4 regions of the Streptomyces sp. QH1-20 genome follow, and region 3 is predicted to be linked to each of the others. Evidence: riboswitches for the same ligand, from Rfam matches in the RefSeq annotation. Region 3 holds a riboswitch; each other region holds the start of a gene.
The links. A riboswitch is a leader RNA that binds a small molecule or an ion and turns the genes downstream of it on or off. The one in region 3 is predicted to bind cobalamin.
Positions count from the first base shown of each region.

Region 1: another riboswitch for cobalamin. It lies ahead of AB8O64_RS11520 (prenyltransferase/squalene oxidase repeat-containing protein); the one in region 3 lies ahead of AB8O64_RS01645 (ABC transporter substrate-binding protein).
Region 2: another riboswitch for cobalamin. It lies ahead of AB8O64_RS24090 (ribonucleoside-diphosphate reductase subunit alpha); the one in region 3 lies ahead of AB8O64_RS01645 (ABC transporter substrate-binding protein).
Region 4: another riboswitch for cobalamin. It lies ahead of cobN (cobaltochelatase subunit CobN); the one in region 3 lies ahead of AB8O64_RS01645 (ABC transporter substrate-binding protein).

Region 1 is NZ_CP166299.1:2,563,450-2,570,348, forward strand. It holds gene AB8O64_RS11510 (ferredoxin) at 1-162, opposite strand, end outside; gene AB8O64_RS11515 (aldehyde dehydrogenase) at 162-1,622, opposite strand; cobalamin riboswitch at 2,125-2,279, shown strand; gene AB8O64_RS11520 (prenyltransferase/squalene oxidase repeat-containing protein) at 2,466-3,728, shown strand; gene AB8O64_RS11525 (SCO2322 family protein) at 3,725-4,402, shown strand; gene AB8O64_RS11530 (energy-coupling factor transporter transmembrane component T) at 4,399-5,568, shown strand; gene AB8O64_RS11535 (ABC transporter ATP-binding protein) at 5,565-6,899, shown strand, end outside.
Region 2 is NZ_CP166299.1:5,289,094-5,295,992, reverse strand. It holds gene AB8O64_RS24100 (DUF3311 domain-containing protein) at 909-1,118, shown strand; gene mctP (monocarboxylate uptake permease MctP) at 1,115-2,740, shown strand; cobalamin riboswitch at 2,985-3,124, shown strand; gene AB8O64_RS24090 (ribonucleoside-diphosphate reductase subunit alpha) at 3,282-5,663, shown strand; gene AB8O64_RS24085 (ribonucleotide-diphosphate reductase subunit beta) at 5,654-6,676, shown strand; gene def (peptide deformylase) at 6,807-6,899, opposite strand, start outside.
Region 3 is NZ_CP166299.1:333,710-340,608, reverse strand. It holds gene AB8O64_RS01660 (ferric reductase-like transmembrane domain-containing protein) at 1-919, shown strand, start outside; gene AB8O64_RS01655 (ABC transporter ATP-binding protein) at 847-1,752, opposite strand; gene AB8O64_RS01650 (FecCD family ABC transporter permease) at 1,749-2,810, opposite strand; gene AB8O64_RS01645 (ABC transporter substrate-binding protein) at 2,876-3,904, opposite strand; cobalamin riboswitch at 3,934-4,115, opposite strand; gene AB8O64_RS01640 (class I SAM-dependent methyltransferase) at 4,172-4,921, opposite strand; gene AB8O64_RS01635 (MFS transporter) at 4,921-6,192, opposite strand; gene AB8O64_RS01630 (ATP-grasp domain-containing protein) at 6,189-6,899, opposite strand, start outside.
Region 4 is NZ_CP166299.1:6,934,222-6,941,120, forward strand. It holds gene AB8O64_RS31270 (precorrin-2 C(20)-methyltransferase) at 1-475, opposite strand, end outside; gene AB8O64_RS31275 (precorrin-8X methylmutase) at 472-1,107, opposite strand; gene AB8O64_RS31280 (cobalamin biosynthesis protein CobG) at 1,151-2,527, opposite strand; cobalamin riboswitch at 2,612-2,757, shown strand; gene cobN (cobaltochelatase subunit CobN) at 2,847-6,455, shown strand; gene AB8O64_RS31290 (DUF2690 domain-containing protein) at 6,529-6,899, opposite strand, start outside.

The DNA.
Region 1 (6,899 bases), 2.2 Mb from region 3:
CTCCGCGGCGGCGAGCACGGGCCCGGCCGCGTCGGTCTCCGCCTCGGCCGGGTGGGACTGCCGGGCCGCGTCCAGCCGGAACGCCCACGGTGCGATTCCCGCGCACATCCCCGAGCCGACGCAGACGCTCCGGTCGACCTCCACGTGCCAGCGCTCGGTCATCACGGCGCCTCGTGGCCGGCGGGCAGGTGGATCGTCTTGTGTTCCAGATAGGCGGCGAAGCCCTCGGGCCCGAACTCCCGCCCCAGACCGGAATTCTTGTAGCCGCCGAAGGGGCCGAGCATGTCGAGGCTGAAGGTGTTCACGGAGTACGTGCCGGTGCGCACCCGTCGCGCGACGTCGATGCCGCGCTCGACGTCGCGCGTCCAGACGCTGCCGGAGAGCCCGTAGTCGGAGTCGTCGGCGATGCGGACGGCCTCCTCCTCGTCCTCGTACGGCAGGAGGCAGACGACCGGGCCGAAGATCTCCTCGCGGGCGATCCGCATGGTGTTGGCGACGTCGCCGAAGAGGGTGGGCTCGACGTACCACCCGCGCTCCTGCCCGACGGGCCGGCCGCCCCCGGCGAGGACCTTGGCACCCTCGCGCTGCCCGAGCGCGATGTAGTCCAGCGACCGGCGGCGCTGACGCTCCGCGACGAGCGGGCCGATCTGGGTGGCGGGGTCCAGCGGGTCGCCGACGACGAAGGCGGACGCGGCGGCGGCGAAGCGCTCGGCGAGTTCGTCGTAGTGGGCGCGGGGCGCCAGCACGCGGGTCTGGGCCACACAGGTCTGGCCGTTGTTCATCCAGGCGGCGGGCACGATGCCGGCGACGGCCGCGTCGAGGTCGGCGTCGGGGAGGATGACAGCGGCGGACTTGCCGCCCAGCTCCAGGGTGACGCGGGTGAGGTTGCGGGCGGCGGTCGCCATGACGCGCCGGCCCGCCTCCACGGAGCCGGTGAAGGACACCTTGTCGATGCCGGGGTGCCCGACGAGGTACTCGCCGACCTCACGGCCGGCGGGCAGGATCGACAGCACGCCTTCGGGCAGCCCCGCCCCGGCGACGATCTCCGCGAGCAGATAGGCGTCCAGCGGTGTCTCCGGGGACGGCTTGAGGACGACCGAACAGCCGGCCAGCAGGGCGGGCGCGAGCTTGGCCGCCGCCACGAACTGCGGCGCGTTCCACGGCACGACGGCCGCCACGACACCGACGGGCTCGCGCCGCACGAGCAGCGGCCCGAGGACGCCGGCCCGCCGCTCCTCGTAGGGGAAGTCCCGGGCGACGGTGATCGCGCAGTCCCAGACCATCATGGCGCCGAGCGCCTGCCCGAGGACGCTCCAGGAGTAAGGGGACCCGTTCTGCGCGGAGACGACCCGGGCGATCTCCTCGTGCCGGGCGGCGATCGCGTCCTTGATCCGCGTGACGACCTCGATCCGCTCCCCGAGCGGCCGCCGCGCCCAGGCCCCGCACTCGAACGCCGCCCGCCCCGCCGCGACGGCCCGGTCCACGTCGGCGCGAGTGGCGTGCGGCACCCGCCCGATGACGCGCTCGGTGTGCGGCGAGACGACGTCGATGGTGTCCGTACCGGCCGGATCGGCCATCACCCCGCCGATGAAGAGCTGCCCGTGCTCGATGACTCCACGCATCCGCACCACCTCCACGACGGCCGGGGGTCTGACCGACCCTCGATCTGACGCTGCATCAGAACTGATAGCAGTTCCGATGAGAGGGGGCAACAGTCGCCTCGCGGCGGGCGGGGCGACAGCCGCTGTCGCGGTTGCCGCCGCTGGGTCCGCGGCCCGGATCGCATCGCTGCCCCCTCCTGAGCCGAGGACGAGCGCATCACCGCGCGGCGGCACGGACCCCGTCCGGAACGGACAAGCGCCTCCGGGCCGACGGCCCACCCACCCTGCGGCTCCGCCGCGCCGCGCCCGCGGCGCTCCGAGACACGGCCCCGTCCGGAACGGACAAGCACCCCGGCCTGCCCACACACACCCCCGCCGCGGCGCGGCACCCGCAGGACGGCCACCGCCGCGCGGCGCCCGCGGCGCACCGCTCCGCCGACACGCCCCCGTCCGGAACGGGCAAGCCCCCAGCCCGGCTGCCGCGCCGTCGTCGGCCGACCCGCCCGGAGGGCACCAGGTGTCCGTAAAGCGACAGCTAAAGTGTGCGTGACAACTTCATCCCGCCTCGGAACGGGGAAAGCCGGTGCGAATCCGGCGCTGACCCGCAACCGTGAGCGCGGCCCGCACCCCGGTGCGGTCGTGCGAGCCGGAGCTCCCGCTCCGTGGCGGCAGGTCCCCGGAGCCGGTCGTGCCGCGTGCGGTGCCGTCCGGACACCGGCACCGTCGAGGTATACGGAGCCGACGTCCCGGTGCCACCGCGCGAGGTGCGCGGCTGGGCTGCCGTGCGAGGCTGTGCACCACCCGTAGCACCCAGCCGTATGCCGCCCACCGCTGTGAGACACCCACCGAGAGGCACCGACTTCCATGGCCCCCTCCTTCGCCGTCCACGCGCGCCGCGGCGCCGCGGCCCTGGCCACCGCGGCCGTCCTCAGCGCGGCCGTGGCCCCTGCCGCGTTCGCCGACGGTTCACCGTCCCCGGCCACCGCCCCGGGGCTGTACGGCAAGAAGGACCCGCAGTTCGACGGTGTCTTCCGGCAGTCCCTGGCCCTCCTCGCGCAGAAGGCGACGGACGTCGCCCCGCCGAAGCAGGCCGTCGACTGGCTCGCGGGGCAGCAGTGCGCGGACGGCGGCTTCGCCGCGTACCGCGCGGACACGGCCAAGGCGTGCGACCCCAAGGCCGGTGAGTTCACCGACCAGACCGCCCTCGCCGTGCAGGGCCTCGCGGCCGCCGGCGGGCACGGCGACGCGGTGAAGAAGGGCCTGGGCTGGCTCAAGGCCCACCAGAACGAGGACGGCGGCTGGGGCATGACCCCCGGCTCCCCCAGCGACCCCAACTCCACCTCCACCGCGATCGGCGCGTACGCGGCCACCGGCCAGGACCCCGCCAAGGTGACGGCCAAGGGCGGCAAGAACCCCTACGACGCGCTGATCGGCTTCCAGCTCGGCTGTGACCAGAAGGAGGACGAGCGGGGCGTCTTCGCCTACCCGGACCAGAAGGGCAAGCTCACCCCCAACGACCTGGCCACGACCGCCGCCGCGCTGGCCGCGCTCGGCAAGGGCTACCTCGTCGCGCCCGCCAAGGGCGGCGACATGCCCGTCAAGCCGATGGAGTGCGCCGACGACGAGTCGGCCAAGCCCAAGGACGCGCCGTCCGCCGGTGCCGCCGCGGCCGCCTACCTGGCCGCGAAGATCGACGCGAACGACGGTGCCCTGAAGTCCGCGATGTCGCAGGGCGGGGCCGACCCGGCCCTCACCGCCGACGCCACCCTCGCCCTCGCGGCGGGCGGCCACCGCGACGCCGCGGCCAAGCCGCTGAAGTGGCTCGGCGACGGCGCCAACAAGACCGCCGACTGGGCCAAGGGCGACCCCGGCCGTCTCTCCAAGCTCGTGCTCGCCGCGCACGCCGCCGGCGCCAACCCGCGTGACTTCGCCGGCGTCGACCTGGTGCAGCAGTTGACCGCGACCGGTCCCAAGGCGGAGGCTTCTCCGTCATCGACGGAGACCAAGGACGAGAAGAAGAAGGACGACGACACCATCGGCATCTGGTGGATCGTCGGCATCTTCTTCGTCGCGAGCGTCGGCGTCGGCTTCCTGATCAGCGGCCGCAACAAGAAGCAGCAGCTGTGACGGTGGCGCGTTCCGCCGCGCGAGCCGTCGGCGCGCTGCTGGTCGCCGGGCTCCTCGCCGTCCTGGGGGCCGTGCCCGCGCAGGCGGCGGGGTACCGGTACTGGTCGTTCTGGGAACACACCGGCAGCGACTGGGCGTACGCCACCCAGGGGCCGTCGGTGCTGCGGCCGGACGACGGGGACACCATCGGCTTCCGGTTCGCGGTCAGCGAGGACTCCGCGCGCGCCGCGAAACCCCGCGACAAGGGCGACTTCTCGGCGATCTGCGCCAACACGCCGGCGAAGGACGGCAGCAAGCGCGTCGCGGTCGTCCTCGACTTCGGCATACCCGAGCACGCGCCGGGCGGTGAGCGCCCGCCCCGGCAGCGCACCGCGTGCGCGCAGGTGAGTGAGGACGCCCGCGCAGGTGACGCGCTGGCGGCCGTCGCCGAGCCGCTGCGCTACAACTCCGCGGCACTGCTGTGCGCCATCGCGGGCTACCCGAAGTCGGGCTGCGGTGAGCAGGTGGGCGCGCAGGAGTCCGGGCAGCAGCCGTCCGCCTCCGAGAAGTCCGGCGAGTCCGGCAAGTCCGACGGCGGGGACGACGGCGGTCCTTCCGCCGGTCTGCTCGTCGGTATCGCCACCGTGGTCGTCCTCGGCGCCGCCGCCGTGTGGCAGGCCCGCCGCCGCGCATGAGTGGGACGACCCCGCCGCGGGCCGGCGGCCATCGCACCGGGCGAGCGGGCCCCGCGCCCGTCACCGCACGGGCGGCCGCGCTGCACGCGGGCGCCTGGTGGATATGGGCGCTCGGACTGGCCACCGCCGCCTCGCGCACGACGAACCCGCTGCTGCTCGGCCTGCTGATCGCCGTCGCCGGATACGTGGTGGCCGCGCGCCGCACGGACGCGCCGTGGGCGCGCTCGTACGGGGCGTTCCTCAAGCTCGGGCTGGCCGTGATCGTCATCCGGCTGGTGTTCGCGATCGTGCTCGGCTCGCCGATCCCGGGCACGCACATCCTCGTCACCCTCCCCGAGGTCCCGCTCCCGGACTGGGCGAAGGGGGTGCGGATCGGCGGCCGGGTGACCGCCGAGGGGCTGGTCTTCGCGCTGTACGACGGCTTGAAGCTGGCCACCTTGCTGATCTGCGTCGGCGCGGCCAACGCGCTGGCCAACCCGGCCCGGTTGCTGAAGTCCCTGCCGGCCGCGCTGTACGAGGCGGGGGTGGCCATCGTCGTCGCGATGACCTTCGCACCCAACCTCGTCGCGGACGTCCAGCGGCTGCGTGCCGCCCGCCGGCTGCGCGGCCGCCCGGACCGGGGCCTCAAGGCCCTGCTCCAGGTGGGGCTGCCGGTGCTGGAGGGAGCGCTGGAACGTTCGGTGGCACTGGCGGCGGCCATGGACGCGCGCGGTTACGGCCGCAGCGCCGAGGTGCCGCGCGCCGTCCGGCACACCACGACGGCACTGACGCTGGGCGGGCTGCTGGGCGTCTGCGCCGGGACATACGGCCTGCTCGCCGACCAGGGCGCGGGCTACGGCCTGGCGGTGCTGGTGGCCGGGCTCGCCGCCGCGCTGGCGGGCCTGTGGCTGGGCGGCCGCCGCTCGGTCCGCACCCGCTACCGGCCCGACCGGTGGGGCACGCGCGCGTGGCTGGTGTCCGGCTCGGGCGCGGCGGTCGCGGCCCTGACGATCTGGGCGAGCTCGTACGCCCCGCAGGCCCTGCACCCCCCGGCCGTGCCGCTGACCTCGCCGGAGCTGCCGCTGTGGCCGGCGGCGTCGATCCTGCTCGGCCTGCTGCCGGCGTTCGTGGCGCCGAGGCCGGCCGGCTCACCCACCCATCCACCCCACTCCGAGGAGAACCGGTGATCCACTTCGAGCAGGTGTCGGTCACCTACGACGACGCCGCGGCCCCCTCCTTGCAGGGGGTGGACCTCACCGTCCCCGAAGGGGAGCTGTGCCTGCTCGTCGGGCCGTCCGGCGTCGGCAAGTCGACGCTGCTCGGCACCGTCAGCGGGCTCGTGCCGCACTTCACCGGCGGCACCCTGCACGGCCGGGTCACCGTCGCGGGCCGTGACACCCGCACGCACCGGCCGCGCGAGCTCGCCGACGTCGTCGGCACCGTCGGCCAGGATCCGCTGGCCCACTTCGTCACCGACACCGTCGAGGACGAGCTCGCCTACGGCATGGAGTCCCTGGGCCTCGCGCCCGACGTGATGCGCCGCCGCGTCGAGGAGACCTTGGACCTGCTGGGGCTCGCCACCCTGCGCGACCGCCCCATCGCCACCCTCTCCGGCGGGCAGCAGCAGCGCGTCGCCATCGGCTCGGTGCTGACCACCCACCCCAAGGTGCTGGTCCTCGACGAGCCGACGTCCGCACTGGACCCGGGCGCGGCCGAGGAGGTCCTCGCCGTGCTGCAGCGCCTCGTGCACGATCTCGGCACGACGGTCCTGCTGGCCGAGCACCGGCTGGAGCGGGTCGTGCAGTACGCGGACCAGGTGATCCTGCTGCCCGCGCCGGGCGCGGCTCCCGTCGTCGGCGACCCCGCCGAGATCATGGCCCTCTCGCCCGTCCACCCGCCCGTGGTCGCCCTGGGCCGGCTCGCGGGCTGGTCGCCGCTGCCCCTGTCCGTCCGGGACGCGCGCCGCAAGGCCGCCCCGCTGCGGGAGCGGCTGGCAGGGCTGGACGCCCCCGTCACCCCGGCCGCATCGGTCACCGACGGCCCCGCGCCCGCGTCGGTGACCCGGCTCGGCGTCCGGCACGGCCGGGTCGCCGCCCTGCACGACGTGGAGCTGACCGTACGGGCCGGGGAGACCGTCGCGCTGATGGGCCGCAACGGCGCGGGCAAGTCGACGCTGCTGCGCACGCTGGTCGGCATGCACAAGCCCGCCTCGGGCTCGGTGCGGGTCGGTGGCGTGATCCCGCAGAGCACAGCCCCCGCCGAGCTGCTGCGCCACGTCGGCCTCGTGCCCCAGGAGCCGCGCGACCTGCTCTACGCGGACACCGTCGCGGCGGAGTGCGAGGCCGCCGACGGTGACGCGGCGGCGGCGCCGGGCACCTGCCGGGCCCTGGTCTCCGAGCTGCTGCCGGACGTGTCCGACACGACCCACCCCCGCGATCTGTCCGAGGGCCAGCGGCTGGCGCTCGCGCTCGCCGTGGTGCTCACGGCGCGCCCGCCACTGATCCTGCTCGACGAGCCG
Region 2 (6,899 bases), 5.0 Mb from region 3:
AGACCCGACCGAGATGCTGCCGGGGGTGCGGGGATCGCGGTTGCTTGACCGGAGACCACCTCACTGTCGATGTCCTGCGGTACCCGGACTCAGCGATCCGCCCGGGCGATCCTGATGGCGCGGGGCTCCTCCGTTCTTCCCTCTGTATGAGCTACTACTTGCCGAACTGCCCGATGCGCGCGTCCGCAGCCGACGCCTTCACCGGGGTGCTGCTCACTGACTGCACTGCTGGGTACTGCGAACTGCACTTACTGAACCGCTACCGCGGTCCTGTCCACGGCGGCCCCTGATCACTGCGGGCCACCCGGTCCGGTCGTCAGTCCCGTCGCCGTCCTGCAACAACCCTGGCTTCGAAACTCCACCACCGCACCGTCCTGCGAACTACGGTGCTGCTGCCCGGCAGTTCATCTCTGCCGGGCCTTGCTCGATCTCGGCTACAAGAGAAACCATAACCACACCGGCACCCAATGTCTACTCTGACCGACATAGATTTTTGTGTGCCGATCGGAGAGATAGTCGCCTTCGATCACAGACGGGGCACGTGGCGACCGCTCCAGCCCGGGGCCCCGCTTCGAGCAGCGCCGTGACGCCGGCCTCGGGGCCGCGTACGAACGCGTGCGGGCCCGACGTCACCGCCTGCCGCATCGCTCTCGGGCCTGAAATTGCCATACCGATATGCGGACAGGGGGTGACGCCCAGTAGCACCCTCCCCTAGATTTCCTGCGCATCACGCAGTGATCACACAGGGGGGAGTCACCACCATGACGGAACCACCGACCGAACCACCCGCCGAGCCTCTCGCCGGGTCGGCAGCGCAGCTGCCCCAGCAGTCGACGACGTCACCGTCCACGGTGTCGTCGGAGGGCGGCCCCAAGGGTGGGCGTACGGCATCCGCCGTCACCGTGCCCATGGTCGTCGCGGGGGTGTGTCTGGCCATCCCCTTCGGCGCGATGCTGTGGGTCGACTCCTACTCCCGGCTCACCCCCACGTTCATCGGCATGCCGTTCTTCTACTGGTACCAGATGCTGTGGGTGGTCCTCTCGACCGCGCTCACCGTTGTCGCGTATGTGATCGTCAGGCGCCAGGAGCGCGCCCGCAAGGGTGGTGAGCGGCGGTGAAGGACGGCGTGAACGGCGTGGCGCTCGCCGTCTTCATCTTCTTCTTCCTGGTCGTCACCGTCATGGGCTTCGTCGCCTCCAGGTGGCGGCGCGCGGAGAACGCGAACAATCTCGACGAGTGGGGGCTGGGCGGGCGCTCGTTCGGCACCTGGGTCACCTGGTTCCTGCTGGGCGGCGACCTCTATACCGCGTACACCTTCGTGGCCGTCCCGGCGGCTATCTACGCGGGCGGCGCGGCGGGGTTCTTCGCGGTGCCGTACACGATCCTCTGTTATCCGCTGGTGTTCACCTTCCTGCCCCGGCTGTGGTCGGTCTCGCACAAGCACGGCTATGTCACCTCGTCGGACTTCGTCCGCGGCCGGTTCGGGTCCAAGGGGCTGTCGCTGGCCCTCGCGCTGACCGGCATCCTCGCGACGATGCCGTACATCGCGCTCCAGCTCGTCGGCATCCAGGCCGTCCTGGACGTGATGGGCGTCGGCGGCGGGTCGAACTGGTTCATGAAGGACCTGCCGCTGCTGATCGCCTTCGGCGTGCTCGCCGCCTATACCTATTCCTCCGGGCTGCGGGCGCCGGCGCTGATCGCCTTCGTCAAGGACGCGCTGATCTACATCGTGATCATCGTGGCGATCGTCTACATCCCGATCAAGCTCGGCGGCTTCGACGACATCTTCGCCAAGGCGGGCGAGGCGTTCGCGGTCGAGAACCCGGCGACCGGCAAGCCGCGCGGTTCCCTGGTGACCGGGCCGGAGGCGCAGTGGGCGTACGCGACGCTCGCCCTCGGGTCGGCGATGGCGCTCTTCCTCTATCCCCACTCGGTGACGGCGGTCCTCTCCAGCCGCAGCCGCAACGTCATCCGCCGGAACACCACGATCCTGCCGCTGTACTCGCTGATGCTCGGGCTGCTGGCGATCCTCGGCTTCATGGCGCTCGCCGCCGGGGTCAAGGTCAAGAACGGCCAGCTGGCCATCCCGCAACTCTTCGAGAACATGTTCCCGGACTGGTTCACGGGCGTCGCCTTCGCCGCGATCGGGATCGGCGCGCTCGTCCCGGCGGCCATCATGTCGATTGCCGCCGCGAATCTGTTCACCCGCAACATCTACAAGGACTTCATCAGGCCGGACGCCACGCCCGAGCACGAGGCGAAGGTCTCCAAGCTCTCCTCGCTGCTGGTGAAGGTCGGCGCGCTGGCCTTCGTGCTCACCATGGACAAGACCGTCGCGATCAACTTCCAGCTGCTCGGCGGCATCTGGATCCTGCAGACCGTCCCGGCCCTGGTGGGCGGGCTCTTCACCCGCTGGTGCCACCGCTGGGCGCTGCTCGGCGGCTGGGCGGCCGGAATGATCTACGGCACCTGGCGGGCGTACGACACGCCGAGCGCGACGCAGGACCACTTCGGCAACACGAACCTCATCCCGCTCATCGGTGAGAAGGGTTACATCGGCCTCACGGCCTTCGTCCTCAACGTCATCGTGGTGATCGTCCTCACCTTCGTGCTCAGGAAGCTCGGCGCCCCGGACGGCGTGGACCAGACGAAGGCGTCGGACTACACCGCCGACGCGGGTGACCCGGGCGTGGTGGAGAAGCTCCCGGCGGCCACCGCGGGAGCACCCGGCGGCCACTGACCCCCACACCCCCGACCGCGCCTCTGAGGCCGCCGCTCCCCGACGAACAGGGGGGCGGCGGCCTTCGCCTTGCGGGTGCCGCCCCGACGCTCGCAGAGGCCCTTCGGGGGGCTTCGGGGGAGGCCTCCGAGGGCCGTGACGGGGGCTCAGGCGATAAGCGATTCGAGGTCCAACACCCGGGCGCTCTAGCACATTCCGCACCCAGCTCATTACCGCGCGACACAACATGTGGGGGCGCGTACGAGTGGCAGCACTAGATGTATGCTCGTCCTCGCTGTCGCCGCAGGGGAATCCGGTGGAAATCCGGAACTGTCCCGCAACGGTGTATGTGTGCGGTTTTACGTACCCAGAGTCCGAGGACCTGCCGACAGCGCGCCCGCCTCCGAGCCTCCGCTCGGAACAGGGCGTCGAATTCGTCCGGGTCTCGCGGGTTGGGCCGGTGGACGCTGCGTGGCATGCCCTGGTGCAGGGGTGTCCCCGTACGCGCCCGTCGCGCCCGCCCGCCCGGCCCACACCACTGCCGAGCGAGGGAGAGCCCCACGTGACCATCGCGCCCGCCGATCCGGTCTCAGCGACAGCGGAAGCGACCGGCGGCCCCGGGACCGCGCTGCTGCGCACCCTGACCGACCTCACCGCCGATCTGCCCGCCACCGACCCCGGCAAGGTCGCCGCCGCCGCACTGCGCGGCCGGCACCCGGGCTCGGACGAGGCCGAGTTGCGGTCCCTGGCCACCGAGGCCGCCGCCGGGCTCATCGCCGAGGAGCCGGAGTACTCCCGGCTCGCCGCGCGACTGCTCACGCGTGCGATCGCCGACGAGGCGGCCGGACAGGGCGCGCTCTCCTTCTCCGCCTCCGTCGCGGTCGGCCACCGCGAGGGCCTGATCGCCGACGAGACGGCCGCGTTCGTCGTGACGCACGCCGAGCGCCTGGACGCCCTCGTGGACGCCGCGCTCGCCGACGGCGCCGACGACCGCTTCGGCTACTTCGGTCTGCGCACCCTGCACAGCCGCTACCTGCTGCGCCACCCCATCACCCGCCAGGTCGTCGAGACCCCGCAGCACTTCCTGCTGCGCGTGGCCTGCGGCCTCGCCGAGGACCACTCGACGCGGGCCCTGGACGACGTGGCCGAGCTGTACCGGCTGACCAGCACGCTCTCCTACCTGCCGTCCTCCCCCACGCTCTTCAACTCCGGCACCCGGCACCCGCAGATGTCCTCCTGCTACCTGCTGGACTCGCCGCTGGACGAGCTGGACTCGATCTACGACCGCTACCACCAGGTGGCGCGGCTGTCGAAGCACGCCGGCGGCATCGGCCTGTCGTACTCGCGCATCCGCTCGCGCGGCTCGCTGATCCGCGGCACCAACGGCCACTCCAACGGCATCGTGCCGTTCCTGCGCACGCTGGACGCCTCCGTCGCCGCCGTCAACCAGGGCGGCCGGCGCAAGGGCGCGGCCTGTGTCTACCTGGAGACCTGGCACGCGGACATCGAGGAGTTCCTGGAGCTCCGCGACAACACCGGTGAGGAGGCCCGCCGCACGCACAACCTCAACACCGCGCACTGGATCCCGGACGAGTTCATGCGCCGCGTCGAGGCGGACTCCGACTGGTCGCTGTTCTCCCCCGCCGACACCCCCGAGCTGGTCGACCTGTGGGGCGACGAGTTCGACGCGGCGTACCGCAAGGCCGAGGCCGACGGCAAGGCGATCAAGACGATCCCCGCGCGCGTGCTGTACTCCCGGATGATGCGCACCCTCGCGCAGACCGGCAACGGCTGGATGACCTTCAAGGACGCGTCCAACCGCACCGCGAACCAGACCGCCGAGCCCGGCAAGGTCGTCCACTCCTCGAACCTCTGCACCGAGATCCTCGAGGTCACCGACGACGGCGAGACGGCCGTCTGCAACCTCGGTTCGGTCAACCTGGCGCAGCACCTGGGCGCCGACGGCGAGATGGACTGGGAGAAGCTGGACCGCACGGTCCGCACTGCCGTGACCTTCCTCGACCGCGTCGTGGACATCAACTTCTACCCGACCGAGCAGGCCGGGAACTCCAACAGCCGCTGGCGTCCGGTGGGCCTGGGCCTCATGGGTCTCCAGGACGTCTTCTTCCGGCTGCGGCTGCCCTTCGACTCCGCCGAGGCGAAGGAGCTGTCCACCCGGATCTCCGAGCGCATCATGCTCGCGGCGTACGAGGCGTCCGCCGACCTCGCCGAGCGGCACGGCCCGCACCCGGCCTGGTCCGCGACCCGCACCGCGCGCGGCGTGCTGCACCCCGACCACTACCCGAACGCCGAGCAGCGCTGGGCCGACCGCTGGGACGCGCTGCGCGCCCGGATCGCGAAGACGGGCATGCGCAACTCGCTGCTGCTCGCCATCGCGCCGACGGCCACCATCGCCTCCATCGCGGGTGTGTACGAGTGCATCGAGCCGCAGGTCTCCAACCTCTTCAAGCGCGAGACGCTCAGCGGTGAGTTCCTCCAGGTCAACACCTACCTGGTGGAGGACCTGAAGCAGCTCGGCGTGTGGGACCGCACCACGCGTGACGCGATGACGGACGCCAACGGCTCGATCCAGGACATGAACTGGATCCCCAAGGAGGTGCGCGACCTCTACCGCACCGCCTGGGAGATCCCGCAGCGCGCCCTGATCGACATGGCCGCGGCCCGTACGCCGTACCTGGACCAGAGCCAGTCGCTGAACCTCTTCATGGCCTCGCCCACCATCGGCAAGCTCAGCTCGATGTACGCGTACGCCTGGAAGCAGGGCATCAAGACGACGTACTACCTGCGCTCGCGTCCGGCGACCCGGATCGCCCGCTCGGCCGGCGCCGCCGCCACCATCCCCGTACAGCAGGTCGCGACCCCGGACGCCGACGCCGTCGCCTGCTCCCTTGAGAACCCCGAGTCCTGCGAGGCATGCCAGTAATGTCGTCCGAACAGAAGAACCTGCTCGACCCCGGGTTCGAGCTGACGCTGCGCCCGATGCGGTACCCGGACTTCTACGACCGCTACCGCGACGCGATCAAGAACACCTGGACCGTCGAGGAGGTCGACCTCCACTCGGACGTCGCCGACCTCGCCAAGCTGTCCCCGGGTGAGCAGCACATGATCGGCCGCCTCGTCGCGTTCTTCGCGACCGGCGACTCGATCGTGGCGAACAACCTCGTCCTCACGCTGTACAAGCACATCAACTCCCCCGAGGCGCGGCTGTACCTGTCGCGGCAGCTCTTCGAGGAGGCCGTGCACGTCCAGTTCTATCTGACGCTGCTGGACACCTACCTCCCCGACCCGGAGGACCGTGCCGCCGCCTTCGACGCGGTCGAGAACATCCCCTCGATCCGTGAGAAGGCCCAGTTCTGCTTCAAGTGGATCAATGAGGTCGAGAAGCTGGAGCGGCTGGAGACGAAGGCCGACCGCCGTCGCTTCCTGCTGAACCTGATCTGCTTCGCGGCGTGCATCGAGGGCCTGTTCTTCTACGGCGCCTTCGCCTACGTGTACTGGTTCCGCTCGCGCGGTCTGCTGCACGGCCTGGCGACCGGCACCAACTGGGTCTTCCGTGACGAGACCATGCACATGAACTTCGCGTTCGAGGTCGTGGACACCGTCCGCCAGGAGGAGCCCGACCTCTTCGACGACGAGCTCCAGCAGCAGGTCACCGACATGCTGCGGGAAGCCGTCGAGGCGGAGCTGCAGTTCGGCCGCGACCTGTGCGGCGAGGGCCTGCCGGGCATGAACACCGAGTCCATGCGCGAGTACCTCCAGTGCGTCGCCGACCAGCGCCTCCAGCGCCTGGGCTTCGCACCGGTCTACGGCTCGGAGAACCCTTTCTCCTTCATGGAGCTGCAGAACGTCCAGGAGCTGACCAACTTCTTCGAGCGCCGCGCGTCCGCGTACCAGGTGGCGGTCGAGGGCTCGGTCGCCTTCGACGACGAGTTCTGATCAAACCAAGCCCGTCCGGCGATTGAGGACGCGCCCGCAGGGCGCTCGCCGCCGCAGGCGGCAAAGAGACGACGAAGGGCCCCGCTCCTATCGAGCGGGGCCCTTCGTCGTACGTAGCCGTACGTACGGATCAGTCGTTCGGGACGATCTCGTAGCGCGGGGTGCCCTCGGCCATCTGCTGGAGGGCGTCCTTGCGCTCGCGCTTGGAGAGGCGGTCGATGTA
Region 3 (6,899 bases):
CGCGCGGTCCGCCGTACCCGACGTCTGCGCCGCCCTGGCCGTCACCGCTACCGTTTTCCTGTTCCTCTTCGCGCGTGTGCGATCGGGGGAGTCGGCGACCGTCGCGGTCATGCCCTTCATGAAGGACGCCGGCACCTACTGGATGTATATCCTCAGCCAGGCCTTCGGCTGGTCGGGACTGCTGTGGGCCTGGATCACGATCATGCTCGGGCTGCTTCTCTCCGGTCCCCGGCCCGGCCGGCTGCCGGTCTCCAGGGCCGGGCTCGAACGCCGGCACCGCGTCACCAGCCTCACCACCATGGCGCTGATGCTCGCCCACGCCTTGATGTTCGCGGCGGAACTCATACGCTACAAAGCGGAGTTGACCTGGGCTCAGCGCTTCTGGGACGCGTTCGTGGACACCTTCGTGCCCGGCGGGTACTCCTCGGGGACCGGCCGGCTCGCCATCCCCATCGGACAGGGCGCCCTCTATCTCGCCATCCCCCTGGGCCTGCTCTTCTACGTCCGGCACCGTATCGGCCCGCACACCTGGCGCAGACTGCACCGCTTCATCGTCGTCGTCTACGTCCTCAGCGTCTGGCACACCCTGCTGTACGGCACCAACGTCTGGTACGCCGAGTGGCCGCGCACCGCGCTGTGGCTGCTGCAACTCCCCGTCGCCGCCCTGCTCCTGCTACGGCTGCTGCGCCCTGCCCGCCGCGCCGAGCGGCTCACGTGGCCCGGCCGGCGCGGAGGCGGCGCCGACCGGCCGCCCCCGCCCCGACTCCCGGCATGGGCGGCCCGGGTGGTGGGCCGGGTCGCGGTCGGCGCGGTGCTCGTCGGCCTCGTCGCCGTGGTCGCCTCGGGTCACGACGGCGGCCGGGAACGCCCCGCTCCCGCCCCCTCGCCGCAGGCCCCGCACGACCACGGGTCCGGTTGACGCCCGTCGGTGGACGCGGCCGGTTCCCCGGTCACCACCACGTCCCCGCCCGTCGCCGCCTCCTCGGGGAGGAAGGTGACATGGGGTGCGCCGGTCCGGGGATGGACGGTGACTTCTCCCCTCACTCCGTAGACCTCGGCGAGCAGCCGGGCGGTGAGCACCTCCCGCGGCGGCCCCGACGCCGCTACCGAGCCGTCCCGCAGCACGTAGAGGCGGTCGCAGTAGTAGGCGGCCAGGTTGAGGTCGTGGAGCGCGACCAGAGCCGTGGCGGGGATTCGGCGCAGGAGGCCCAGCACCTGCATCTGATGCCGGATGTCCAGGTGGTTGGTCGGCTCGTCGAGGACCAGGAGGGCGGGCTGCTGGGCCAGTGCCCGCGCGATCAGTACGCGCTGTCGCTCGCCCCCCGAGAGTTGGTCGAAGGGGCGGTCTGACAGCTCCGTCGCGTCGACCCGTGCCAGTGCGGAATCCACCAGCCGGGCGTCCTCGACGGTGTCCCCGTCGAGCAGACGTTTGTGGGGAGTGCGCCCCATGGCCACCACGTCGCGCACCACCAGATCGAAATCGGCGCCGGGCTCCTGCACCACCGCCGCCAGCGTGCGTGCCAGCCGCCGCACGGGCAGCCGCCAGGCGTCCGCCCCGTCGACGAGCACCCGCCCGGCATCCGGGCGCAGAACCCGGTAGACGGTGCGCAGCAAGCTCGACTTGCCGCTGCCGTTGGGCCCCACCACCCCGACCACCTCACCGGGGGCGGCGCTCACGGACACGTCCCGGATGAGGCGGTGCGCTCCGGCAGTGACCGTGAGGCCCTCCACGTCCAGTTCCGTCGCGCTCATTCCACCCCCCGGCCGGTGCCCCGCCGGGCGTCCCGGCGCATCAGCCACAGGAAGAACGGGCCACCGCACAGGGCGGTCAGCACCCCGACCGGAATCTCCTGCGGTGCGGCGACCTTCCGGGCCGCGATGTCGGCCCACACCAGGAAGACCGCCCCCGCCAGAGCCGCCGTCGGCAGGACACGGCGGTGGTCCCCGCCGACGAAGAGTCGCACGATGTGCGGCAGCATGAGCCCGACGAAGCCGATGGGCCCGGCCGCCGCCACCAGGACACCGGTGACGAGGGAGAGCAGCACGAACATCCGGCCGCGGAACCGCGCCACATCCAGTCCCATGGTGGTGGCGGCCTCCTCGCCCGCCAGCAACAGATTGAGCGACCGGGCCTGCAGGAGCAGCAACGTGACGGCCACCAGCAGTGCGCCCGCCGGCAGCCAGAGGGTGTCCCACCGCACTCCGCCGAGGCCCCCGAGCGTCCAGGCGAGCACCTCGCGCGCCTGGTTGCCGCGGTCGGCGGTCAGGAGCACGAGATCCGTCAGGGCGGTCGCGACGGCGGCGACGGCGACTCCGGAGAGCACCAGCCGGACGGAGGTGATCCGCCCGGCGGCCCGGGCGGTCGCGTAGACCAGCAGCAGGGTGAGCAGGGCTCCCGCGAAGGCGGAAACCGACAGCGACAGCGTGCCGAACAAGGTCACACCGGAGACGATGACCAGGACCGCTCCCAGCGAGGCGCCCGAGGACACACCCAGCAGATACGGGTCGGCGAGCGGATTGCGGACCAGGGCCTGCATGGCCGTGCCGACCACCGCGAGGCCGGAGCCGGTCACCGCGCCGAGCAGCACCCGGGGAGCCCGGGCGTCGAGGACGATGGTCTCCCGCGCCCGGGACCAGGCCGGCTCCGGCCACGGCGCCCCCATGCGGTGGGCGATGATGCCCCACACCTCACCGGGCGGCACGTTCACCGAACCGATGGTCAGCCCGGCCGTCACCGAGACCAGCAGGAGAGCGCCGAGCAGCACCAGGACCAAGGGATACGGCACCTTGCGCCGTCGGCGCGGTGGCATCCCGTCAGAGCGCGAGCGCCGGGACGCCGTGCCGGCCGTGTCCGCCATGGCCGACGGACGGGCCGTCACCGGAACCGCTCGGGATGCAGTCGACGGGCCAGGTCCTCCACCGCGTAGGGGGGCCGCACACCGACCAGGGTCGAGGTCAGCGGCAGTACCGTGAACCGCTGGTTCTTGACGGCGGGCACGTCGGCGAGGGCGGGGTGGGACAGGAGGAACTTCTTCTTCTGCTCGACGCTGCCCGAACCGCGGTAGTCGTAGATGGCGATGACCTCGGGCTTGCGCTCGGCGACCTGCTCCCAGGAGACGTCGCCGAAGACCTCGTCGAGGTCCCCGAACACGTTGCGCCCTCCGGCCAGCCGGATGATCTCCGTGCCCAGGCTCTTGCCGCCCGCCGTGAAGGCCGCCTTGTCCCCGCTGTCGTAGACGAACACCGGCACCGGTCGGCCGCCTTCGACCGTCTTGGTCGTCTTGTCGACGCGTTCCTCGAGGCGGGTCACGAGCTCGTCGGCCCTGCCCTGGATGCCGAAGATCCGGCCGATGGTACGGATCTCCTCGTAGGCGTCCGCCATGGCCACACGGCCTTTGCCGCAGTATTCGCGGTTCAGGTAGGTGTGGATGCCCGCCTCGGCGAACACCTTGCGGGAGCGTCCCTCCTTCTCCGCGAACGCGGAGCCGTAGCCGCCGTACACGAAGTCCGGGTCGGCGTCCACGACCGTCTCGAAGGACGGCTCCTTCTTCGCCAGCTCCGGAATTCTGTTGAAGTCACGGCGGTGCTCGGGCAGCACCGCGGAATCGGGGAACGCCGTGCCGACCATGGCCTTCTTCAGCCCGAGGGCGAGCATCAGCTCGGCCGGGTGCTGGTGGATGGTCACCACCCGGGTGGGTGGCTTGTCGTAAGTGGTCCGGGTGCCGCAATTGTTGATGGTGACGGGGAACCCCTTCGCCCCCGGGGCCCCGGCCCGGTCGTCCGCACGGTCCGTCGCTCCGCAGCCCGCCAGGATGGTCGTGGCGAGAACCGAAGCCAACGCACAGCGGAGGACCCGCCGACGGGTGGGGGACGAAAAGGAAGGACGGTGGATGCCGTCGTACACGTGATGCCTCCTGCGGAGTCCGCGCTCCTCGGACAGCCCTCGCGACGGGACAGTGTCCTGACTCCCGGAGCGACGTTCCCTGGGACCCGACCGCGCTCGCGGTGGTCTCCCAGAGGTGTCGCTTCCCGGTCACAGTGGCGGGACCGTGCCGGACTCACACCGGCTTCCTGATTCCCCGTCGCGACGATGACCCGGTGATATTACGAGTGGCGGGCGAGGCGGGAAAGGGCGCGCGACCGATGGCTTCACGCCCCCCCTTCGCCTCGTTCAGCCCTTACGGGTGGCGCGAAGGATCAGCCGTTCGGCGTCCTGGTCGTAGGGCCGGCCGTCGAAGCCGCCGAAGATCTCCACCTCTTCAAATGCGGCCTCCTCGGCCATCGCCCGCAGCTCGACCGCGCTGTACACGAACCAGACCAGGCTCGCCCGGTGCACGCGGTCGCCCCGGACCAGTACCCAGTCGCTGCGCAACCGGGCCCAGTCGTCGAGCACGGTGTCGGTCTGCACCAGCAGATCACCGCCCCGGTGGACGACCTTCGGCGGCACGACCTTTCGGGCCAGGAGCTCCTTGCCCGCCACGTCCAGCAGCAGACGGCCACCGGGCTGCAGACAAGCGCGCATGTTGTGCAACACCCGCATGTTGTCGGCGTGTTCCTCGAAGTACCCGAACGACGTGAACATATTGAGCACGACGTCGTACGCCTCCGGCTCGACGTGGTGCAGCGCGTCGGTCCCGACGAAGCGGGCCTTCGCCCCCGCCGCCCCGCAGAACTCCCGCGCCCGCTCCAGCATCGCCGGGCTGCGGTCCACGCCGGTGACGTGATGGCCGCGACGGGCCAGCGGAACGGTGAACACCCCCGGGCCGCAGCACAGGTCGAGGACGCGGGATCCGGGAGTGAAGTCCAACAGGGGAGAGGAGTCGAGGAGTTCCTCCGCTTGCGTGTAGCGCTGTTCGGAGAAGAGAAAGTCGTAGAACCCGGTCCAGAACTCGTCGTCCTCGAACCCGTCCGTCCGTGTCATCAGGAATCAGCCTTCCTTCGCGTCGTCGAGTCGATCGGTTTCCGTGCACCCGGTGCCGCGCGCACCGCGAGCAGCAGGGGCGGCAGAAGCAGACACTGCGCGGCGGCCGCCAGCCAGAACCAGCCGGTCTCTCCGGCACCGAGGCCGAGACCGTAGAGCTGTCCGCCGAGAATCCCGCTGGCGCACGCGCCGAGGCCGGCCGCGAGACGCTGCTGCCCGAACACGACGGCATCGGAGCGCGGGCTGCGGCGCAAGGCCTCCAGGTCGTTCTTCAGGAACAGCACGATGTCACCGAAGGTGATCAGCGCACCGCCCAGGAGCAGCGTCGGACGGGTGCCGGCCGCCAGGACCGCCATCCCGGCGGCGAGCGCGAGGAAACCCCCCACCAGCGCCCACCGGTAGGGCATACGACGGATCCAGCCGGAGGCCAGTGGCTGGACCACGATGACCAGGACGAAGCAGGTGAGCAGCACCAGGCTGTAGAACTCGCTGGACGCCCGCTCCACCGCGAACACAGCCAGATAGTGCTGGAAGTAGAAGTACAGATAGAAGGCCAGCAGATTGGCCGCGAAGGGCAGCGCTGCCACGCCCGAGAGCAGGCCCCGGCCCACCGCCGCACCACCGGCCCTCCCCGCATCCGCGCCGCCGGCCCCACCCGTCGGCCCCACCGGCGCGCCCTCCGCGGGCAGCAGCGCGTGGCCGGCCGTCACGACCAGGAACAGGGCGGCCGCAGCGAGGAACAGCCAACCGGGCGAGGACAGTACGAACGGGCCGGCGATCAGCGGTCCGACCGCCATGCCCGCGTTGAGCGCCGCGTTCCCGGCCGACAGGAACATCGGCCGCCGTGCGTCGTCCACGCCGTGCACCAGATACGCCTTGTTCGCGGGGAGATACAGCGCCGCACCGCAACAGGTGAGGATCAGCGCGCCCACGACGAGCGGCGGCCAGCGCAACGCCGACAGCAGACCCACGAAGCCCGCCGTACGTATCACCAGGGCCCACACCATGGTGCGCCGCAGACCGATCCGGTCCGCGAGCGCCCCGCCGACGACGCCACCGGAGAACTGCACGAGGGACGCCACGGCCAGGACCAGACCCACCGCTCCCAGGCCCATGCCGAGCCGTTCGTGCAGGAACACCGACATGAACGGCAGGACCATGAAGCTGCCCAGCGGGATGAGGAAGGAACTGACCAGCAGGAACCGCAGCGGTCCGCTCAGCCGGAGAAGCGAGACCCCGAGGGGCGCCGCCGTGGCCCGCCCTCCACTCACCCGGCCGCCCGCTCGGTGTGGACCCGTACGGCGTTGGCGGCGGCCACGGCGCGGTGGGTGGCCAGTTCAGCGGTGTCCGCTTCCGCCCAGACGATGCCCGCGTAACCCCGGCTGTCGCCCAGGTGCTCGATACGGTCCCCGACGCGCTTGACCGGATACCAGGCGGGCGACCCCGGCATGTCCTCCAGCCGGTCGAGGCCCGTCACACCCGTGAACACCCCTGCGCGTTCCGGGTATCCGAGTACGAACGCGACCGCCGGGCCGCCCGGCAGCTCCGCGTCGATGAGGCGGGGGCGACGGCCGAGAGAGGCCTCCACCATCGCCTCGTACACATTGCAGCCGAGAGCCCGGCACATGCCCTCCGCGACGAGAGCACCGCCGATCCGAGGATTGATCTCGATGATCTCCGGGCCCGTCACGGTGAGGGCGAACTCGACGTGGGCAAACCGGTCGGTGTACCCCACTGCCGCGAGGATCTCGCCCAGCCACTTCTCCAGCGACAGGCGTTGCGGCTCGGGGAAGGCGACGGGGAACGCGGTGATCTCCTCACGGAAGTGCGGCTCGTGCGACATCAACCGGCTGGAGACGCCCAGCAGCCTGGTCCGCCCCTCCCAGGTGAGTGTCTCGGCGCTGTAGAGAGGCCCGGAGAAGTACGGCTCCGCGAAGAGGCGGCCGGTCAGCCGCCGCCCGCCGGCCTCGCGCAGGGC
Region 4 (6,899 bases), 6.6 Mb from region 3:
CCTCGCCCTCCACCAGCGGCTCGCCCAGCCGGGCCGCCGCCGCGCTGACGGACGTGACCCCGGGGATCACCTCCGTGGGGTAGCGGTCCGCGAGCCGCTTGTGCATGTGCATGTACGAGCTGTAGAAGAGCGGGTCGCCCTCCGCGAGCACCGCGACCGTGCGCCCGGCGTCCAGATGGACGGCCAGCCGCGCCGCGGCCTCCTCGTAGAACTCCTCCATCGCGCCCCGGTAGCCACCGGGGTGGTCGGTGGTCTCCGTGGTGACGGGGTAGACCAGCTGCTCCTCGATGTGGTCGGGGCGCAGATGGCGTTCGGCGATGGTGCGCGCGATGCTGCGGCCGTGCCGGGCACTGTGGTACGCGACGACGTCGGCCGCGGTGATGACCTCGACGGCCCGCACGGTCATCAGCGACGGGTCGCCGGGGCCGAGGCCCACTCCGTACAGTCGGCCCGTCGTCGAAGGCTGCTCGTTCACTCTTCCTCGCTCGCTATCGCGTTGATCGCCGCCGCTGCCATGGCGCTGCCGCCGCGACGGCCCCGCACCACCAGATAGTCGAGCCCCAGCGGGCTGTCGGCCAGGGCGTCCTTGGACTCGGCCGCACCGATGAAGCCCACCGGTATGCCGATGACCGCGGCGGGGCGCGGCGCCGCCGCCCCGCCCTCTTCGAGCATCTCCAGCAGCCGGAACAGCGCTGTCGGCGCGTTGCCGACCGCGACGACCGCGCCGTCGAGCTTCTCGCGCCACAGCTCCAGCGCCGCCGCGCTGCGGGTCGTGCCCATCCGCCGGGCCAGCTCCGGCACCGACGGGTCGGCGAGGGTGCACAGCACCTCGTTGTCCGCGGGCAGCCGCTTGCGGGTCACCCCGCTGGCGACCATGTTCGCGTCGCACAGGATCGGCGCCCCGGCGCGCAGCGCCTCGCGGGCCCGTGCCACCACCTGGGGGGAGTACGCGAGGTCCCGTACGAGATCGACCATCCCGCAGGCGTGGATCATGCGCACCGCGACCTGGCTGACGTCCGGCGGCAGTCCGCCGAGGTCGGCCTCGGCCCTGATGGTGGCAAAGGACTGGCGGTAGATGGACGCGCCGTCCTTCTCGTACTCGAACACTGTGCCTCGCTTGCTGGGTTGCGCCTGGTGGTGTCGTGCAGGGTCAGTCCGCGGAGGTACGGGCCGCCGCGACCGCGTCGGCCAGTCCCCCCGCTGTGGCTGTTTCCGTCGTCGTTTCCGTCTCCCCGTCCCGTACCGCGATCCGATAGCCGCCGTCCCCGGTCGCGAGCACGTCGACCCATGTCCCGCCCGGGTGGCCGCACCGCCGCTCGCAGCCGGACCAGTACACCGGGAGCCCCGCTGGGGGCAGCCCCGCGAGGCAGGCCGCCGCGTCCGCCCGTACGTCCGCGAGGGACTTGGCGCAGCCCGGCCGGCCCGCGCACGCGCCCGCCCGGTGCCAGGGGGACGTGGTGGAGGTGACGAGTCCGGCGTCCGCCAGCGCCGTCAGCCGGGAGCGGGCCGTACCGGCCGGGAGGCCGGGGACGACGATGCCGCGCCAGGGTGTCACACGCAGCTCGCCCGTCCCGTCCCGGTCGGCCGCGGTGGCCACGAGCCGCCACTGGGCGGCGGTCAGCCGCCCGAGCGGCGCGGTCACCGACAGGGCGCACCGCCCGTCCCGGCCGGTGACCAGGCCGGGCCCGACGGGGGGGCCGTGCGGCAGACGGGGCCTGGGCAGCGGGACGGAAGCGATGCCCGCGGCCGTCAGCCGGTCCGCCAACGCTTCGACGCGCGGGCGGTGTTCGGGGGCCAGGTCCCGGACACGCCAGGCCCTGGTGCCGCTGTGGGCCAGTGCCGCGAGGAACTCGCGCGCGGCCAGCGCGGCCGCGCGCGGCGCGTCACGGGCGGCGATCCGCAGACCGGGCCCGGTGGCGGCGAAGCACAGCACGGCCTGCTCCTCGCCGCTTGCGATCAATGTCACATCGGGGCCGAGGGCCACGATGTCGCCGCGGCCGTCGTCCAGTCCGAAGAGGAAACGGCCCGACAAACCTGACAAATCCAGACCCTCGGAGGGGTCGGGCGCATCGGACGCGGGGGTGCACAGGAGTGCGTCCAGGGCGCGCGCCCAGGTCTGCACATCGGTTGCCCCGGCGCGGGCCGGCTCCGTGGCCCCGTCCAGACCGCACAACGGCGAGGCCGCCACATTGCGCACCCGGTCGTACCGGTCGGACGGCAGCAGCCCCGCGCCCCGCAGCCGGTCGGCCAGTTCACCGCCGCAGCCGTCGGCCAGCCCGCGCAACTGGACGTTGCCGCGCGAGGTGATGTCGAGATTCCCGTCGCCCAGTTCCTCGGCGACCAGCGCCAATGCCACCGCCTGACGGGCTGTCAACAACCCGGCCGGCAACCGGACGCGCGCCAGCGCACCGTCGTCCGCGGTGTGCAGCCGCAGCGCACCGGGGCAGGCGTCGCCGCCCGCGCGGACGGTCCGTCCGCCGGCGGCCGGTTTATCCCGCTCCGGGGGGGATGTGGGGGTGACGGGCATGGCGGCGAGCATACCGACGATCACACCGGGTGCACCGTCCTGTGCCAAACGGTCAGCGCTTACTATGCTCATCGGTGGCCAGAATCTCTTTGTTCGTCCTCTGGTCCGCCAAACGCCAGCGACGGCGTCAGGGGAGGAAGCCGGTGAGACTCCGGCACGGTCCCGCCACTGTGAGCCCGGCAGCGATGCCGGGCGAGTCAGGAACTCCCGCCGTCCTCCAACCGCCCGGGGCGCGGACCCCGAGGAAGGCCAGCCGCCGCATGCGCACCATCCGGTCCGGCGTACCCCGGGCGACCCTCGATGCCCTGGGGAGCGCCGCGTGATCCTTCTCCTGTCGACGTCCGACACCGACCTGCTCAGCGCCCGCGCGGCTGCCGCTCACGGGGGCCCGGTCCCGTACCGCCTGGCCAACCCCGCCCGGCTCGCGCTCGACGACCTGCCCGCCCTCCTGGACGGCACCGACCTCGTCGTCGTCCGCCTCCTCGGCGGCATCCGCGCCTGGCAGGAGGGCCTCGACCTGCTGCTCGCCGGGGACCGCCCCGTCGTCGTCCTCACCGGCGAACAGGCGCCCGACGCCCAGCTGATGGAGGCCTCCACCGTCCCCATCGGCATCGCCGCCGAGGCCCACGCCTACCTCGCGCACGGTGGGCCCGACAACCTCGAACAGCTCGCGCGCTTCCTCTCCGACACCGTGCTGCTCACCGGACACGGCTTCGAGGCACCCGCGCCCGCCCCCACCTGGGGCCCGCTGGAGCGCACCCCCAAGCCCGGCGCGAGCGGCCCGCTCATCGCGGTGCTCTACTACCGCGCCCACCACATGAGCGGCAACACCGCCTTCGTGGAAACCCTGTGCGGGGCGATCGAGGACGCGGGCGGCCGCGCCCTGCCGCTGTACGTCGCCTCGCTGCGCGCCCCCGAGCCGGAGCTCATCGAGGCGCTCGGCACCGCCGACGCCGTCGTCACCACCGTCCTCGCCGCGGGCGGCACCAAGCCCGCGGCCGCCTCGGCCGGCGGCGACGACGAGTCCTGGGACGCCGGCGCCCTCGCCGCGCTCGACGTACCGATCCTCCAGGCCCTGTGCCTGACCGGCCCCCGCAGCGCCTGGGAGGAGAACGACGAGGGCCTCTCGCCGCTCGACGCCGCCACCCAGGTCGCCGTACCCGAGTTCGACGGCCGCCTCATCACCGTCCCGTTCTCCTTCAAGGAGGTCGACGAGGACGGCCTGCCGATGTACGTGGCCGACGCCGAGCGCGCCTCCCGCGTCGCCAGCATCGCCGTGCGCCACGCCCGGCTGCGCCACATCCCCGCGGCCGACAAGCGCCTCGCGCTCGTCCTCTCCGCCTACCCCACCAAGCACTCCCGCATCGGCAACGCCGTCGGGCTCGACACCCCCGCCAGCGCCGTGGCGCTGCTGCGCCGACTGCGCGAGGAGGGTTACGACTTCGGCACGGAGGAGGTCCCCGGCCTCGCGTCCGGCGACGGCGACGAGCTGATCTACGCCCTCATCGAGGCCGGCGGCCACGACCAGGAGTGGCTCACCGAGGAGCAGCTCGCCCGCAACCCCGTCCGGATCCCGGCCGCCGACTACCGGCGCTGGTTCGCCGAGCTGCCCGCCGAGCTGCGCGAGGCCGTCGAGGAGCACTGGGGACCGGCGCCCGGCGAGATGTTCGTCGACCGCAGCGCCAACCCCGAGGGCGACATCGTTCTCGCGGCGCTGCGCCGCGGCAACCTCCTGATCCTCATCCAGCCGCCGCGCGGCTTCGGCGAGAACCCCATCGCGATCTACCACGACCCCGATCTGCCGCCCTCGCACCACTACCTCGCCGCCTACCGCTGGATCGCCGCCTCCCAGGCGGACGGCGGCTTCGGCGCCGACGCCATGGTCCACCTCGGCAAGCACGGCAACCTGGAGTGGCTGCCCGGCAAGAACGCCGGCCTGTCCGCCGCCTGCGGCCCGGACGCCGCCCTCGGCGACCTGCCCCTGATCTACCCCTTCCTCGTCAACGACCCCGGCGAGGGCACCCAGGCCAAGCGCCGCGCCCACGCCACCCTCGTCGACCACCTCGTGCCGCCGATGGCCCGCGCCGAGTCCTACGGCGACATCGCCCGCCTGGAGCAGCTCCTCGACGAGTACGCGTCCATCTCCGCGATGGACCCGGCCAAGCTGCCCGCCATCCGCGCCCAGATCTGGACGCTCATCCAGGCCGCGAAGCTCGACCACGACCTCGGCCTCGACGACCGTCCGGACGACGACGGCTTCGACGACTTCCTGCTGCACGTCGACGGCTGGCTGTGCGAGGTCAAGGACGCCCAGATCCGCGACGGTCTGCACGTCCTCGGCGGCGCGCCCACCGGTGAGGCACGCGTCAACCTCGTCCTGTCGATCCTGCGCGCCCGCCAGATCTGGGGCGGCACGCAGGCTCTGCCGGGCCTGCGCGAGGCCCTCGGCCTCGACGAGTCCGCCGCCACCCGCACCACCGCCGACGAGGCGGAGGAGCGGGCCCGTGCGCTCGTCCAGGCCATGGAGGACGCGCACTGGGACCCGGCCGCGATCGCCGCCGTGGCGCGGGAGCACGGCGAACAGGTCGCCGCGATCCTCGACTTCGCCGCCCGCGAGGTCGTACCCCGCCTGGCCGCCACCACCGACGAGATCGACCACGCGGTGCACGCCCTGAACGGCGGCTTCGTCCCGGCCGGCCCGTCCGGCTCGCCCCTCCGCGGCCTGGTCAACGTCCTCCCGACGGGCCGCAACTTCTACTCCGTCGACCCCAAGGCCGTGCCCAGCCGGCTCGCCTGGGAGACCGGCCAGGCCCTCGCCGACTCCCTGCTGCAGCGCTACCGCACCGACCACGGCGACTGGCCGAAGTCGGTGGGCCTGTCCCTGTGGGGCACGAGCGCGATGCGCACCTCCGGCGACGACGTCGCCGAGGCCCTCGCCCTGATGGGCATCCGCCCGCTCTGGGACGACGCCTCACGCCGGGTCAACGGCCTGGAGCCGATCCCCCTGGCCGAACTGGGCCGTCCCCGCATCGACGTCACCCTGCGCATCAGCGGCTTCTTCCGCGACGCCTTCCCGCATGTCATCGGCCTCCTCGACGACGCGGTCCGGCTGGCCGCCGCCCTCGACGAGCCCGCCGACGACAACTACGTCCGCGCGCACGCCCAGGCCGACCTCGCCGAGCACGGCGACGAACGCCGCGCCACCACCCGCATCTTCGGCTCCCGCCCCGGCACCTACGGCGCGGGTCTGCTCCAGCTCATCGACAGCCGCGACTGGCGCACCGACGCCGACCTCGCCGAGGTCTACACCGTCTGGGGCGGCTACGCCTACGGCCGTGAACTCGAGGGCCGCCCGGCCCGCGAGGAGATGGAGACCGCCTACAAGCGCATCGCGGTCGCGGCGAAGAACACCGACACCCGCGAGCACGACATCGCCGACTCCGACGACTACTTCCAGTACCACGGCGGCATGGTCGCCACGGTGAAGGCCCTCAAGGGCAAGGCCCCGGAGGCGTACATCGGCGACTCCACCCGCCCGGAGACGGTCCGCACCCGCACCCTGGTCGAGGAGACCTCCCGCGTCTTCCGCGCCCGCGTCGTCAACCCCCGCTGGATCGAGGCGATGCGCCGCCACGGCTACAAGGGCGCCTTCGAACTCGCCGCCACCGTGGACTACCTGTTCGGCTACGACGCCACCACCGGCGTCGTCCCGGACTGGATGTACGACAAGCTCGCCCAGACCTACGTCCTCGACCCGGAGAACCGCGCCTTCCTCCAGGAGGCCAACCCCTGGGCCCTGCACGGCATCGCCGAGCGCCTCCTGGAGGCGGAGAGCCGCGGCATGTGGGCCAAGCCGGACGCGGAGACGCTGGAGGGGCTGCGCCAGGCGTTCCTGGAGACCGAGGGCAACCTGGAGGGCGAGGAGTAGGCCCGCGGCCACCCCACGGTGACGCAGGAAGACCTCCCCGCGATGGGGAGGTCTTCGTCGCGGACAAGGGGGGCTACGAGGCGGACGGGTACGGCTTCACTCGGCTCATGCCGTCGCTGCCCGTACACGCCTCCATGCCGGGGTAGGTGACACAGACCTCGGCATGCCGCGGCAGCCCCTTCGAGGGCAGCATGGGGGTGCGCGCCGATCCGGGCAGCCCGGGATTCCGCAGCAGCCGGTCACGCTTGAGGGACAGGGCGTCTCCCTCGCCCGATTTCACATAGACGGAGACGACCTTGTCCGCGGCCGAACCGACTCCCGCCCACAACGCCTGGCAGTCCGCGCTGTAGTAGAGGTGGATCAGCCCCTCGGCACTCTTGACGGCCGAGGCCACTTCGGCGTCACCGAGACACTGGAAGTCCTGCGGATCCTTCCCCTTGCACG